Linked DNA regions of Methanococcus voltae. The protein of the gene in region 2 binds, or shares a complex with, the protein of the main gene of each other region. Links are inferred from orthologs where the notes say so. Each region holds a gene or a part of one and is shown on either strand. Other genes may lie near its edges.

Region 1 (2,789 bases), on a different replicon or contig from region 2:
ACCCCTCAAGATTACATGGGCGACGGTATGAAAGAAATCAACAACAGAAGAGGCCAAATCGTTGATATGGAGCAAGAAGGCGACATGTCAATTATTAAAGGTAGCGTTCCTGTTGCTGAAATGTTCGGTTTCGCTGGTGCAATCAGAGGAGCTACACAAGGTAGATGTTTATGGTCTGTTGAATTCTCAGGATTCGAAAAAGTACCTACTGAATTGCAACCTAAGATTGTTCAACAAATTAGGTCAAGAAAAGGTTTAAAAACAGAATAATTTAATTGATTTATTTCGATTAACTTATTTAAATTATTAAATTAAATATAAAATAGAATAACTACATATGAATTACATATAATGAAATTATAATAAATTGTAAAAACTTACAGTAAACTTATAATATCAATAATTCATATTTAGTTATTAATTTTGTATATTGGTGTAAATGTATAAAAATTATATTTATGGGTTAAAAATCTTACACGATTAATCATGATTAATTTTGAAAAATCCAAAAGATTTTAACAATATACCATAAAATATATATACTCATTTTTACTATCATATTACAAATTATACTTATTTAGAAATCTCTTAATAAGATAAATTCTACTTACAAAAATCAAAAACATATATAAATACAGGTGACAATATGGCAAAAGAAAAACCAATATTGAACGTTGCATTTATCGGACACGTTGACGCTGGTAAATCAACTACAGTAGGAAGATTATTATTAGACGGTGGAGCTATCGACCCTCAGGTAATTACAAGATTAAGAAGAGAAGCTGAAGAAAAAGGTAAAGCTGGATTCGAATTTGCTTACGTTATGGACGGTTTAAAAGAAGAAAGAGAGAGAGGTGTTACAATTGACATCGCTCACAAAAAATTCCCTACCGACAAATACGAAGTAACAATCGTAGACTGCCCAGGCCACAGAGACTTCATTAAAAACATGATTACCGGTGCTTCACAAGCTGACGCAGCTGTTTTAGTTGTTAACGTAGATGACCACAACAACGGTATTCAGCCACAAACAAGAGAACACATTTTCTTAATCAGAACATTAGGTGTAAACCAATTAGCTGTTGCAATTAACAAAATGGACACAGTTAACTTCAGTGAAGATGACTACAATGCAATGAAGAAAATGTTAAGCGAAGAGTTATTAAAAATGTTAGGATACAACCCTGACACAGTACCTTTCATCCCTGTAGCTTCATTACACGGTGATAACGTATTCAAAAAATCAGAAAACACAAAATGGTACAAGGGTCCTACAATTGCTCAAGTTATTGACTCATTCCAACCTCCTCAAAAACCAACAAACTTACCATTGAGATTACCTATCCAAGATGTTTACTCAATCACTGGTGTAGGTACAGTTCCAGTTGGTAGAGTTGAAACAGGTATCATCAGACCAGGAGACAAAGTTGTATTTGAACCTTCAGGCTCAGTAGGAGAAGTTAAAACAGTGGAAATGCACCACGAACAATTACCTTCAGCTGAACCAGGAGACAACATTGGTTTCAACGTAAGAGGTGTAGGTAAAAAAGACATCAAGAGAGGAGACGTTTTAGGTCCAGTTGACAACGCACCATCAGTTGCAGCTGACTTCGATGCTCAAATTGTTGTTTTACAACACCCTTCAGTTATCACAGCAGGATACACACCAGTATTCCACGCACACACATCACAGATTGCTTGTACATTTGCAGAGTTAAGCAAAAAGTTAAACCCTGCAACTGGTGAAGTTTTAGAAGAAAACCCAGACTTCTTAAAAGCTGGTGATGCTGCAATCGTTAAATTAATACCAACAAAACCAATGGTTATTGAAAGCGTTAAAGAAATTCCACAACTCGGTAGATTCGCTATCAGAGATATGGGTATGACTGTAGCAGCTGGTATGGCTATTAGAGTTACAGCTAAAAACAAATAATTAGATTTACTCTAATTATTTAACTCTTTAATTTTTAAATTATACTTATTATTATTTTAATAAATTCATTACATATCATAAATGAGGCAAAATTATGCAAAAAGCAAGAATAAAATTATCAAGTACAAAACACACAGAATTAGACGGCGTATGTGACCAAATCAAAGCTATTGCTGAAAAAACAGGTGTTGATTTAGCAGGTCCAATTCCATTACCTACAAAAACATTAAAAGTTACAACAAGAAAGTCAACCGACGGTGAAGGTTCATCATCATTCGACAGATGGACAATGAAAATCCACAAAAGAGTTATTGACTTAGAAGCTGACGAAAGAACAATGAAACACATTATGAAAGTAAGAATTCCTGAAACAGTTCAAATCGAAATCGAATTAAGAAACTAATTTCGTATGAGAATTGAATTTGAAGGCTTTTTTTAAAATATTCAATAATTCATAAGCCATGAAAATATTGTTTTCCCCACGGGGATTTCAATAACCTTTTTCTTTTTAAATTTATTTTATTTTATGCGTATTTTTATGATATATTGTTTTATGGTAATACATTATACTGTGTTATTTAACCAATCTTTATATACTATGAAATTAATCATTTATTATACTGCAATTCACAGTAATTGTAGTGTATGTTGTGACCGTATTTCATAGTAAATACGGTGTATTATCTTTAAATAATAATAATAATAATAAAAAATTAATAATAATAATAATAATAAAAAATTAATAATAATAATAATAATAATAATAATAAAATAAAGAATAAATAGTAAACTTGCTTTTTTGAAATTTAATTATTAATTTAACTTCAATTTAAAAAATAGATATTTAAAAAATAAA
Region 2 (8,257 bases):
CATTTACTGGACATATTTCTTTACAAAGTTTACAGCCTTTACATTTTTCTGTATCTATTTCAATTTTATTCTCGATAAGTTCAATTGCATTCCTCGGACATATGCCAACGCATGCCCCACAGTAGCCACATTTTAAAGTATTTACTTTCACAATATCCTCTCCCAATGTGAAAACAAAAATAACACATTATATATTAAATTAGATTATTATCGATATTTAAGCTTATTCATATGATTTTAGTTTATTTTTATTATAGAGTAATGTATTTTACTATATCTTCCTATTTATTGCCATTATTTCAAATTTCAATTTTTTTTTGAACTAATGTGATATTATATTAAATGCGCCATTTAACTATAATTTAATAAAATTTGAAGATTTGAATAATTGCATTATGCAAAATAATTATAATAACTATAAGTGATACTATTTTGCTTAAATATAAAATTGTTAAATAATAATCTATTATTTACGATGCTATATAATGTTTTATTTTTAATTTAGGTATTATTAATTTATGTACTTGCAATGTTCTTTAAATACTTTTAACTATTTATCCAACCTATGTTTTTATGCTTTTCTATTTTATTTGATGATTTATTTTATAAACTGTTATAATTTAAAGTTATCACCTTATTTAATTAAGTTAAATATCCAAAATAGTTTATTTAATCTAAGCAATATTTAAAATAACGAAGTAAAAATAAAATAAGAATAAAATAAAATAATAATTTTAATTTCAATATTTAAAAATAGATTATAAGTTATAATTATAATTATAATTATATACCTATATTTTAGAATTTAGTAGTCATATTTTGAGCTAATCGGGGAATTAACGCCATAGTAATTGCTTGCTTGCATAAATCTTTTCTAACAATATTTTCATCAGTTAATTGCCCTATTAACCCCACATTTTTGCCTATTTCAGGATTTCCATATAATTTTCCAGCGATTTCACCACATTCAACGCCTTGCTCAATTCCTGAAAGTATTTCCAAAGGTATTTGAAAGCCTGAAGACGTTCCAACCGTATGCCTGAAGCTATCGTATATCACACAAATATGAATGTCTAACCGTTTCTCTCCAATTTTTACAATACCTGCTTCTAAACCAATACCATACATCGAAGAAGCTTTATCATAAGCTTCTTTTGCCCTATTGTATGCACCTTGAAATGTTTCATCAAATCCAATGGGTTGGTCAGATACTTTACTATCTGCATCTATTGAATTTATTAAAACACTACCTACCGCACGCTCTAAAGCTTCCTGAGCTGCACTAATTTTAACGGGATTAAGTGTTCCAATAGAAGCGACTCTTAACTTATGTCCGGCAGGACCGCCACGTTGATTCATAGCTTTACTAAGACATTCTTCACTTTCGCATAGGATGGTTCCAAATCGATAGGTTTTTGCAGGTTTTCCACATATTTCGCAAATTTTATTTTCAAATGGACTTTTAAAATTATTTTTATTATTTTCATTTTTATTATTTTCAATTTTTTTACTACTCATACAGTATTCCCCTATTTTATTTTATAATTTATTCGATAATTTGATTTACGATACTTATCATTATATAATATTAATTAAAAAGGATATCGATATGAATATATCATAATTTTATTGCCACATACATATTTAATTAAAAGAATCCTTAATATAGTATTAAATAAATTAATAAATAAATTAACTATTTATACTATTAAACAATGTAAAAATACATATAATAAATATATCTTAACATATGATATTAACATAAAATCATAAAACAACAATAAAACAACAATATCCTCGAGGGATTTGATGAAATTGAATACCGAAAAGTTATTAATGATACCTGGACCTACAATGGTTCCAAATGAAGTTTTAAACACAATGGCTTTACCCATCATTGGGCACAGAACCGCAGATTATGGTGCACTTTTGGAAGACACAGTGGACAAAATGAAAAAAGTTTTCCAAACAAAATACGATGCACACTTAATAACAGGTTCAGGAACTGCAGCAATGGATATGGCAATTTCAAACACCGTGGACAAAGGGGATAAAGTACTAAATATAGTAAATGGAAACTTTGGAGACAGGTTTTACAAAATTGCAAATACCTACAAAGCAAACACAATGTTGCTCGACAATGAATGGGGCGATATGGCAGACGTTGAGAAAGTTAAAGAAACACTCGAAGAAAACCCTGATACAAAAGTAGTTACAATCGTTCACAACGAGACATCAACCGGTGTAAAGAACCCTATTGAAGAAATCGGTAAAGTTGTAAAAGACCACGATGCAATTTACATCGTAGATACAGTTTCATCATTAGGTGGCGACTATGTGGACGTTGATAAATTTAACATTGACATTTGTGTGACTGGTTCCCAAAAATGTATCGCTGCACCCCCAGGAATGGCGGCTATTTCAGTAAATGATAAAGCTTGGGAAGTTATAAACAAAACGGAAACTAAATCATTCTATTTAGACATTAAAGCTTACCAGAAAAAATGGGAAAGTAGTAAAGAAACACCTTACACTCCATCTGTATCAATGACCTATGCAATGAACAAGGCATTAGAAATCGTACTCGATGAAGGTTTAGAAACCAGATTCAAAAGACACGATAAATTTGCAGAAGCTACAAGAGCAGGTTTAGAAGCAATGGGTATTGAATTGTTCGCAAAAGAAAGAGCAAGGTCAGTAACAGTTACATCTGCTTTATACCCTGAAGGAATAAGTGATAAAGATTTCAGAGGAACTTTAAACAACGATTACGATGTTTTAGTTGCAGGAGGTCAAGCTCACTTAAAAGGTAAAATCTTCAGAGTAGGGCATATGGGTAGCGTAAAAGAGCACCATATATTAGGTACTTTAGCATTAATAGAAGCAGGTCTTAAAAAACTTGGATATGACGCAGGTTGTGGCGTTGATGTAGCTAAGGATTACTTATTATAATTTTTAAATATGCTGTAATAAAATATAATATAAAAAATAATATTTAATTAAATTAATTAAATTTAGTTATTTTAATTATTTATTTTAATTATTTATTTTTAATCCTTTTTTAATCCTTAAATTAATTCCACAAAGTTTTCAATCATTTTTAAACCAGATTTACCACTTTTTTCAGGGTGGAACTGTGTAGCATAAATATCGTCTTTATTAACGGCACAGGTAAATTCTGTACCATAATCGCAAGTTCCTGCGATTATTTTTTCATCAAAAGTTTTTACATAATAGGAGTGGACAAAATAGAAGTAATCATTATCTTTTATCCCTTCAAATAATGGTATATCCAAAACCTGTTTAACGTTATTCCAACCCATATGTGGTATTTTAGGAGCATTTACAAATTTAACAACTTCTCCGTTGAATACACCTAAACCTTCGCCTTTACTTTCCTCACTTTTTTCAAAAAGTAATTGCATACCCACGCAAACACCTAAAAATGGTACTTTACCAATATTTTGGACAATTAATTCTTTTAAATTTGTACAATCCGTGTTTAATTTATCGCAGACTTTTTCATCAAATTTTACGGCTTCTATATTTTTTACGGAGTCTCCAAAGTTTCCAACGCCCGGTAAAACAAGTTTATCCGCTGATAAAATTACTTCGGGGTTATTTGTAAGTTTAACGTCTTTTTCGTAAATTGAAAACGCTTTTTCGATACTTCTTAAGTTTCCGGCATTGTAATCAATAATTGCAATCATAATTTCACACGCTCTATGTATAATGTTTGATAATGTTTAATTTAATGGTAATTCCAATAAAATGACATATATTCTAATTTACATAAAAATACGTAATTATACTATATATACATATTTTAATATTAATTTGCCAAATTAAAATATCAAGAACTATGTATATTTTTGTAAAAATTATATATGACTAAAAGAGTATATCTCAATGGATTATAACAATACATAACAATAAAATAAAAAATTAATAAAAAATTATGTTAAATAAGTTAATAAAATTCTTCTTCAAGTTCTTTTAACGTTGTTAATATTTTATTAAATGCTGTGTAAGCATCATCAATTTTCTTTAAACCGGTTATTACAACCTTACCGCTACCAAATATTAACACTACAACTTTAGGGTCGCTTAATATGTAAACTAAACCAGGGAACTGCTCTGGTTCATATTCTGTACATTCCAATGTGGAAATATCGTCTAAGTTAGGTTCCATACCTAATTCGGTTGTGGCAACCATATTTTGAATGCTAACTTCAGGATTATCAATTATTTCCATACCAGCTTCTTTAAGTTCTGCAATTATCTTTTTAATTGCTATTTCAGCGTCTGATTTACTTTTAGCACCAGTACAGTTTAATTTACCACTTCTAAATATCAACAATGCAACTTTAGGGTCGCTTAATCTACACACTAAACCAGGAAACTGCTCTGGTTCATATTCTGCGTTGTCTAAAACATCTGCAGCATATTCTAAGTCTATATCTGTTCCTATTTGTGTAGAAACTACCACGTTAACAATCTTTATTTCAGGCTCCATATCTCTCACCTATATTACGTATAATATAAGTTTTATTTATATAGTATATAAATGTATTTATATACTTTTATAAAAATGTTATAATTAAATGTTTCAAAATTCTAACAATTTAAAAATTAATGATAAAAATAATAGTACCAATATTGATAAGGATAATAATACCTAAATATATTTAGATATATCAATTATATGGGTTATAAAAAATAATTCTTATGATTAGTATCATTTCTAATTAATTTGTCAAAATATAACTTGTAAAAAAGCGTTGATTAAATAATTTCTAATTAAATTTTAATAATATATATTGTTAAAAGAAATAAAAATATTCGGATATAATTTAATTATCCGAATAAAGCACCTAAACCAGCTGCTGCTGCAGCACCGGTGTCTTCTTTTTTCTCTTCTTTTTTCTCTTCTGCTGGAGCTTCAGCTGCTGGAGCTGCTGCTGCAACTGCTACTGGAGCTGCTGCTGCTTTTGCGATAGCTTCTGCAATGTCTACTCCTTCTAAAGCAGCAACTAATGCTTTAACTCTTGCATCGTCTGCTTCGATACCAGCTGCGGTTAAAACTGCTTTAACTGCATCTTCTGTAATTTCTTTATCTGCTGAGTTTAATAATAAAGCTGCGTATATGTATTCCATAAAGTACACCTCAAATACTAATAATTTACTTCTTTTTGTGTTTTTATAATTATTAGTTTTCAGATAATCTATTAAAGTATATATAATTTTTCAATACATACTTAGATTTTTTAAATCGTTATTGTTTCCTTTATTAAATTCTATAATTAATTATATTAAATTATATGCTTAGTACAATTTTAATACATTAATTTATTTACTTAATTAAATTAAGTAAGTTAAATAAAAGCTAAGGATTTAGAATAATAAACCCATACCTACTGATGCAGGAGCTTCTTCTTTTTTCTCTTCTTCCGCAGGAGCTTCTTCAGCTGCTGGAGCTTCAGATACTGCTTCTGAACCACTTACCATTGATTGTAATTCCTCATCTAAAGCATCATCACCAGCTAATTTAGCAACTGCTAACATTTGAGCGTTAGCTTTTCCTATAATAGCGTCTGAGGTTTCTGATGTTAAGAATGCACTTTCAACTGATACAGCCTTAGCATTGGAGAATGCTTTTTGAACGATTGTTTCAATTGTTTCTGCAGTAGGAATTGCTGCATTAACTGATAAGTTAAATGCACCTGTGTAAGCATTTTGTAATTTAGCGAGGAATTCATCCTCATCAATTTTTAACACACTGGAGTCGTAAATGATTCCATCTTCATAAACGCCCAATACGTTTAAACCTACTTCCATAGGTTTAATATCTAATTTTGATAATACCACAGCTAATTTAGCGGATACTACATCTCCTTCTTTAGCAACAATTGTATCTTCTTTGATTCCAATTTTACCTTTCTCGATTGCAGCAGGTAAACCTACAGCTTTCAATTCACTTAAAAATGGTCCAGGTGGCATACCTGTTGAACCAGCTTTAATTTCAATATCACAAGGTGCAGTAGCGCCAGCTTTAATTGGTGCAGGGCTTTTGCTCTCGTTAAGAGTCTTGTAAAGTTTGAATGGGTTCATTTCGGTTGCAATGATTGCAGCACCTTTTTCCAAACAATCTACTAATTTTGTAAATGAAGGATTATTTGTTTCCTCAGCGACTTCTTCAATCGCTCTTTTCATCAATGTATTTCTTGACATTCTCAAAGTCATTAAGTCTCTGATGTTGTCTCTAATTTCTTGAAGTTGAACTGAAGGAACTTCCATCATGTCAATAATTGCAACTACGTTACCACTTTTAAGTAAGTCTTTCAATGCGTTAACTTCATCTACTTTCCAAGAGGCAATCTTATGTTCTGATTTTACTTCGCTCATAATCTCAACCCCTCTACTTTTCTATCGGTGCTGAAGCACCCATGGTAAGTTTTGTAAATGCACTTTTAACGTGGTAAAGTCCTTTTTCATACTTCCTAGCAACAGTATTTAATACTGTTTCGATGTTTGCTGCAAGTTCTTCATCACTCATTGATTCTTTACCTACGTAAACCTGGAAAAATGCTTTATCTCTTGTGTTGATGCTAATAGTTTTACCAAATCTTTCAACTAATGGTTTAAGATTTGCATTAGCAGGAACAGGTTGAGGCATTTTACCTCTTGGACCTAAAACGGCACCCAAGGATTTACCTACAATAGGCATCATATCTGCTTGTGCAATAAAGAACTGGTTTGCGTTAGCTAATTTCTTAGCTTGTTTTTTATTTTTTCCTAATTCTTCTAATTCTTCCTGTCTAATTACAGTGAGGCCCATGCTTTCAGCTTGAGCTGCTAAATCTCCCTTAGCAATCACAGCGATGTTGATTTCTTTTCCTAAACCACTTGGGAGTACGATTTGTTGTTTCATCCTGTTTTCAGGTCTTGACAAATCAAGCTCTTTGAGGTTTATGATAAGGTCAACAGACTGTGTGAAGTTTCGCGGCTTTGCTGAATTTCGAGCCTCCTTCACTGCGTTTAATATGTTTACACTATCCATTGTGTAGCCTCCTGTAATTGTCATATGACTTTTCAGTCTTAACATGGAGCAAACATAATATTGATTAACTATTATATAAATATTACTACCTTAAATATATATTTTAAAAATTTAAAAAATAATGATATTATTAAAAATGTTAAGATTATTAAAAATATGTTATCTAAAAAATAAAAATTTAATGTATTATTATGTATTTTTAGGGAATTATTTGAGTTATGGGACAATATAACCTCTATTAATTTTATTTGCGGTGTTATAAGCTTCACAGACTGCATATAACCAAACAATTGGTAACATAATAAACCCAATTAATATGGCTATGGCAAAGAATGATATAACGAATAATACTATAATAATAATTCCTTTTATTATTTCACCATTGTATATTTGACCTAAACCCGGTATAAAAAAGGATAATATTGCAGCAAGCGCTGGACTTTTAATATATCTGTTAAAACCTGCAGGATAGCCCATATTAGTATTTTTATTAATATTTGAACTAATATTTGTATTTTTGGCTTCTGATTCACTATCGCTCTCACTCTCACTCTGGGAATCAGACGCACTTGTAACATTCGTATCATTATTATTTTCATTGTTAATAGTTATTGAAGGAACATTATATGAATTTTTTAAGTCCTGGAGTGTGTCAGAACAAAATTTATTGCATTGAGGACACACATCTTCGTCGTTTTCTAATTTGAAACCACAATGTTGACAATACTTTATTTCTGCCATTATTTCACCGTAAAACAATATAATCTACCACATAATAATATAAGTTAAATTTTTAGGTATGTGGCGTTATTTAATATTTTTTATTATTATAATATTTATAAAGATATATCTAATTTATTTATATCCTAAATTATACTACTTTATTCAATAAATATATTACTATTTATTTTAACGTTTAAATCTAAAAAATAAAAATATTTATTTAAAATATTTAATCTTATAAATGTATTAAAAATTGAAAAAAATAAATATGGAGTATTTAATTTAAATAATGCCTTATTCAATTTCATCCCATGAGATATATTCGTATTTAATATTCAATTTATCCCACGAAATTGGGTCGTATTCGAGTTCGTAGCTGTCGGAACCTTTTGGAATTTCGTATATTAATAAACCGCTGGTTTTACCGCCGTTTCTTAAATCTACACTTTCCAAATGGTTTTCTAAGCTGTATGT
Region 3 (2,939 bases), on a different replicon or contig from region 2:
GCAACGTTCAATATTGGTTTTTCTTTTGCCATATTGTCACCTGTATTTATATATGTTTTTGATTTTTGTAAGTAGAATTTATCTTATTAAGAGATTTCTAAATAAGTATAATTTGTAATATGATAGTAAAAATGAGTATATATATTTTATGGTATATTGTTAAAATCTTTTGGATTTTTCAAAATTAATCATGATTAATCGTGTAAGATTTTTAACCCATAAATATAATTTTTATACATTTACACCAATATACAAAATTAATAACTAAATATGAATTATTGATATTATAAGTTTACTGTAAGTTTTTACAATTTATTATAATTTCATTATATGTAATTCATATGTAGTTATTCTATTTTATATTTAATTTAATAATTTAAATAAGTTAATCGAAATAAATCAATTAAATTATTCTGTTTTTAAACCTTTTCTTGACCTAATTTGTTGAACAATCTTAGGTTGCAATTCAGTAGGTACTTTTTCGAATCCTGAGAATTCAACAGACCATAAACATCTACCTTGTGTAGCTCCTCTGATTGCACCAGCGAAACCGAACATTTCAGCAACAGGAACGCTACCTTTAATAATTGACATGTCGCCTTCTTGCTCCATATCAACGATTTGGCCTCTTCTGTTGTTGATTTCTTTCATACCGTCGCCCATGTAATCTTGAGGGGTGTTGATGTATACTTTTTGCATAGGTTCTAATAATACTGGTTTAGCTTGTGTAATAGCGTCTCTAACACCAAATCTTACCGCAGGGATAATTTGTGCTGGACCTCTGTGGATTGCATCTTCGTGGAAAGTTGCATCCATTAATTTAACTTTTACACCTTGAACTTTTTCAGCAGCTAAAGGACCGTTTCTTACAGCTTCTTTGAAACCTTCGATGATTAACTCTCTTGCTTCGTCTAACTGTACGATACCTCTTGTTAAGTTTGTGATTAAGTTACCGCCTATGATAGACATAACTTTTTTAGCTTCGTCTTTTGGCAATCCTGCTTCTACAAACCTACCTTCTGCTTCTGAGGAGATTTTTCTCTTGAAATCTTCATCTTTTAAGTCGCCTTTAACATATGCTTGGTATACACTGTCTTCTAAAGGTTCTACGATGAAGTACAACTTGTTGTGTTTGTTTGGTGATTTTCCTTCAATTTCAGGGCTTGTACCGTTGATTGTTTCTCTGTAAACAACGATTGGCTCACCAACATCAACTTCGATACCTGTATCTCTGCCGATTTTTGTATTTGTGATAACTTCGATGTGGAGTTCACCCATACCGCTGATTAAGTGTTCACCGGTTTCCTCGTTGATTTCCACTCTAACTGTGTTATCTTCTCTTGCGATTTGTCTTAATACTTCGATTAATTTTGGCAAGTCTTTTGTGTTTTTAGCTTCGATAGCAACTGTAATAACAGGTTCACTTACGTGTGATAAACCTTCGAAAGCTTGTTCCATTTTGTTTGAGAATGCTGAAACAGTTTCCCCTGCGGTTGCTTCTTTTAAACCTGTGATAGCACAGATGTTACCTGCTGAAATGCTTGGTACTTGAACTCTTTCTGCACCCATGAAAACTGAAACTTGTTGAGCTCTTGCTTTTTGTTCTGCACCAACTAAAAACAATTCGTCACCTTGTTTCATTCTTCCTGAGAACAATCTGCATGCTGAGATAGCTCCTGCGTGTTTATCAACGATAATTTTTGTGATAACACCTGCTAAAGGACCGTTAGGGTCACAAACCATCATTGACTTACCAACTTCTGACTCAATGTCTCCTTTCCAAATATTTGGAATTCTGTACTTTTGAGCTTGAACTGGGTTTGGTAAGTGTTTGATAACCATATCCAAACATACTTCGTGTAAAGGTGCTTTATCAGCTAATTCTTTCTGTTTTTCATCATTACAGAAATCAATGATGTCTTTGAATGAAATACCTGATTTTTGCATGTAAGGTACTGAAATAGCCCAGTTGTTGTAAGCTGAACCGAATGCTACCTTACCACCCATAACGTCACATAACCATTCTTTTTTGAACTCTTCTGGAGCCATTTTTTCGATTAAAACGTTAACTTCTGCAATAATTCTCATAAATCTTGCTTGTAATTCTTCAGGAGTTAATTTTAACTCGTTGATTAATCTGTCAACTTTGTTTATGAATAAAACAGGTTTAACTTTTTCTTTTAAAGCTTGTCTTAAAACTGTTTCAGTTTGTGGCATTACACCTTCTACTGCACAGCATACAACGATAGCACCATCGATAGCTCTCATTGCTCTTGTAACGTCACCACCAAAGTCAACGTGACCTGGGGTATCGATTAAGTTAATTAAGTGTTCTCCGGTTTCTGATTGGTGAACCATTGACACGTTTGCAGCGTAGATTGTAATACCTCTTGCTGCTTCTTCTTCATCAAAATCTAAAGCAAGTTGGTCTCCTGCTAATTCTTTTGATATCATACCAGCACCTGCTAAGAGGTTGTCTGATAAGGTTGTTTTACCGTGGTCGATGTGTGCACAGATACCGATGTTTCTGATTTTATCGTGGGTTTCCATTAAACTGGTAACCTTTTCTACCATTTTTGCTCTTCTTCCCATTATTTCACCGAATCAAATAAGTGATTTAATTGATTAATTGATTTTTGAAGAATTTATTAAATTTATGTGATAAATTATATCAATAATTTAAAAAAATACGATAACCATAAGATAAAATACTTATTTATGATTATTCCATTGATTAATTAAAAATATATAAATAAATAACTTAAAGAAATTAAAGAAATTAAAAAGATATAACTTTTCAATTATCTTGCTGATTGAGCAACTCTTTCTTTTTCTTCTTTTTTCTTTACAGCGAAGCTTTTTTGCATATCTGCTTTTGAAGCTGAGATTATTTCTTCAGCTAAACAGTTTGCAATTGATTTTTTGCTTTTTCTTGCTGA

Evidence for each region.
Region 1: the proteins of rpl12p (region 2) and tuf are in contact, whole or in part, in a crystal structure (PDB 3WY9), measured with the Pyrococcus horikoshii proteins. The link is inferred for Methanococcus voltae from one-to-one orthologs. Residues at the interface, in WP_010886059.1 of Pyrococcus horikoshii: Glu96, Glu97, Leu100, Leu103, Ser104, Ala105, Leu106, Phe107, Gly108; in WP_010885563.1 of Pyrococcus horikoshii: Lys125, Glu126, Phe129, Arg132, Thr133, Lys165, Leu166, Thr169, Lys324, Gln326, Leu359, Ala360, Ile369, Glu372, Ile384, Ile422, Ser423, Gln425.
Region 3: the proteins of rpl12p (region 2) and J3E06_RS00750 are in contact, whole or in part, in a crystal structure (PDB 5H7L), measured with the Pyrococcus horikoshii proteins. The link is inferred for Methanococcus voltae from one-to-one orthologs. Residues at the interface, in WP_010886059.1 of Pyrococcus horikoshii: Leu100, Ala101, Gly102, Leu103, Ser104, Ala105, Leu106, Phe107, Gly108; in WP_048053510.1 of Pyrococcus horikoshii: Pro161, Met164, Met165, Phe168, Ser169, Ile172, Val195, Glu196, Phe202, Leu211, Ser212, Val213, Met216, Lys222, Phe223, Asn224.

The regions. Positions count from the first base shown.
Region 1 is NZ_JANUCR010000001.1:176,419-179,207, reverse strand. It holds tuf (translation elongation factor EF-1 subunit alpha), read left to right. Parts: upstream 1-646; coding sequence 647-1,933; downstream 1,934-2,789. Other genes in the region: rpsJ (30S ribosomal protein S10), read left to right, coding at 2,028-2,336; J3E06_RS00750 (elongation factor EF-2), read left to right, coding at 1-270. UniProt on the Methanocaldococcus jannaschii protein: GTP hydrolase that promotes the GTP-dependent binding of aminoacyl-tRNA to the A-site of ribosomes during protein biosynthesis.
Region 2 is NZ_JANUCR010000002.1:185,921-194,177, forward strand. What follows is about bases 3,508-6,170. They hold rpl12p (50S ribosomal protein P1), read right to left. Parts: upstream 5,158-6,170; coding sequence 4,858-5,157; downstream 3,508-4,857. Other genes in these bases: hisH (imidazole glycerol phosphate synthase subunit HisH), read right to left, coding at 3,508-3,710; J3E06_RS03460 (TATA-box-binding protein), read right to left, coding at 3,971-4,516; J3E06_RS03470 (50S ribosomal protein L10), read right to left, coding at 5,395-6,170. Also shown: J3E06_RS03440 (4Fe-4S binding protein), read right to left, coding at 1-151; yjjX (inosine/xanthosine triphosphatase), read right to left, coding at 799-1,518; J3E06_RS03450 (pyridoxal-phosphate-dependent aminotransferase family protein), read left to right, coding at 1,810-2,952; more of hisH, read right to left, coding at 3,069-3,507; more of J3E06_RS03470, read right to left, coding at 6,171-6,405; J3E06_RS03475 (50S ribosomal protein L1), read right to left, coding at 6,419-7,060; J3E06_RS03480 (DUF5683 domain-containing protein), read right to left, coding at 7,277-7,801; J3E06_RS03485 (DUF4352 domain-containing protein), read right to left, coding at 8,078-8,257. UniProt on the Methanocaldococcus jannaschii protein: Forms part of the ribosomal stalk, playing a central role in the interaction of the ribosome with GTP-bound translation factors.
Region 3 is NZ_JANUCR010000001.1:178,530-181,468, forward strand. It holds J3E06_RS00750 (elongation factor EF-2), read right to left. Parts: upstream 2,593-2,939; coding sequence 409-2,592; downstream 1-408. Other genes in the region: tuf (translation elongation factor EF-1 subunit alpha), read right to left, coding at 1-32; J3E06_RS00755 (30S ribosomal protein S7), read right to left, coding at 2,802-2,939. UniProt on the Methanocaldococcus jannaschii protein: Catalyzes the GTP-dependent ribosomal translocation step during translation elongation.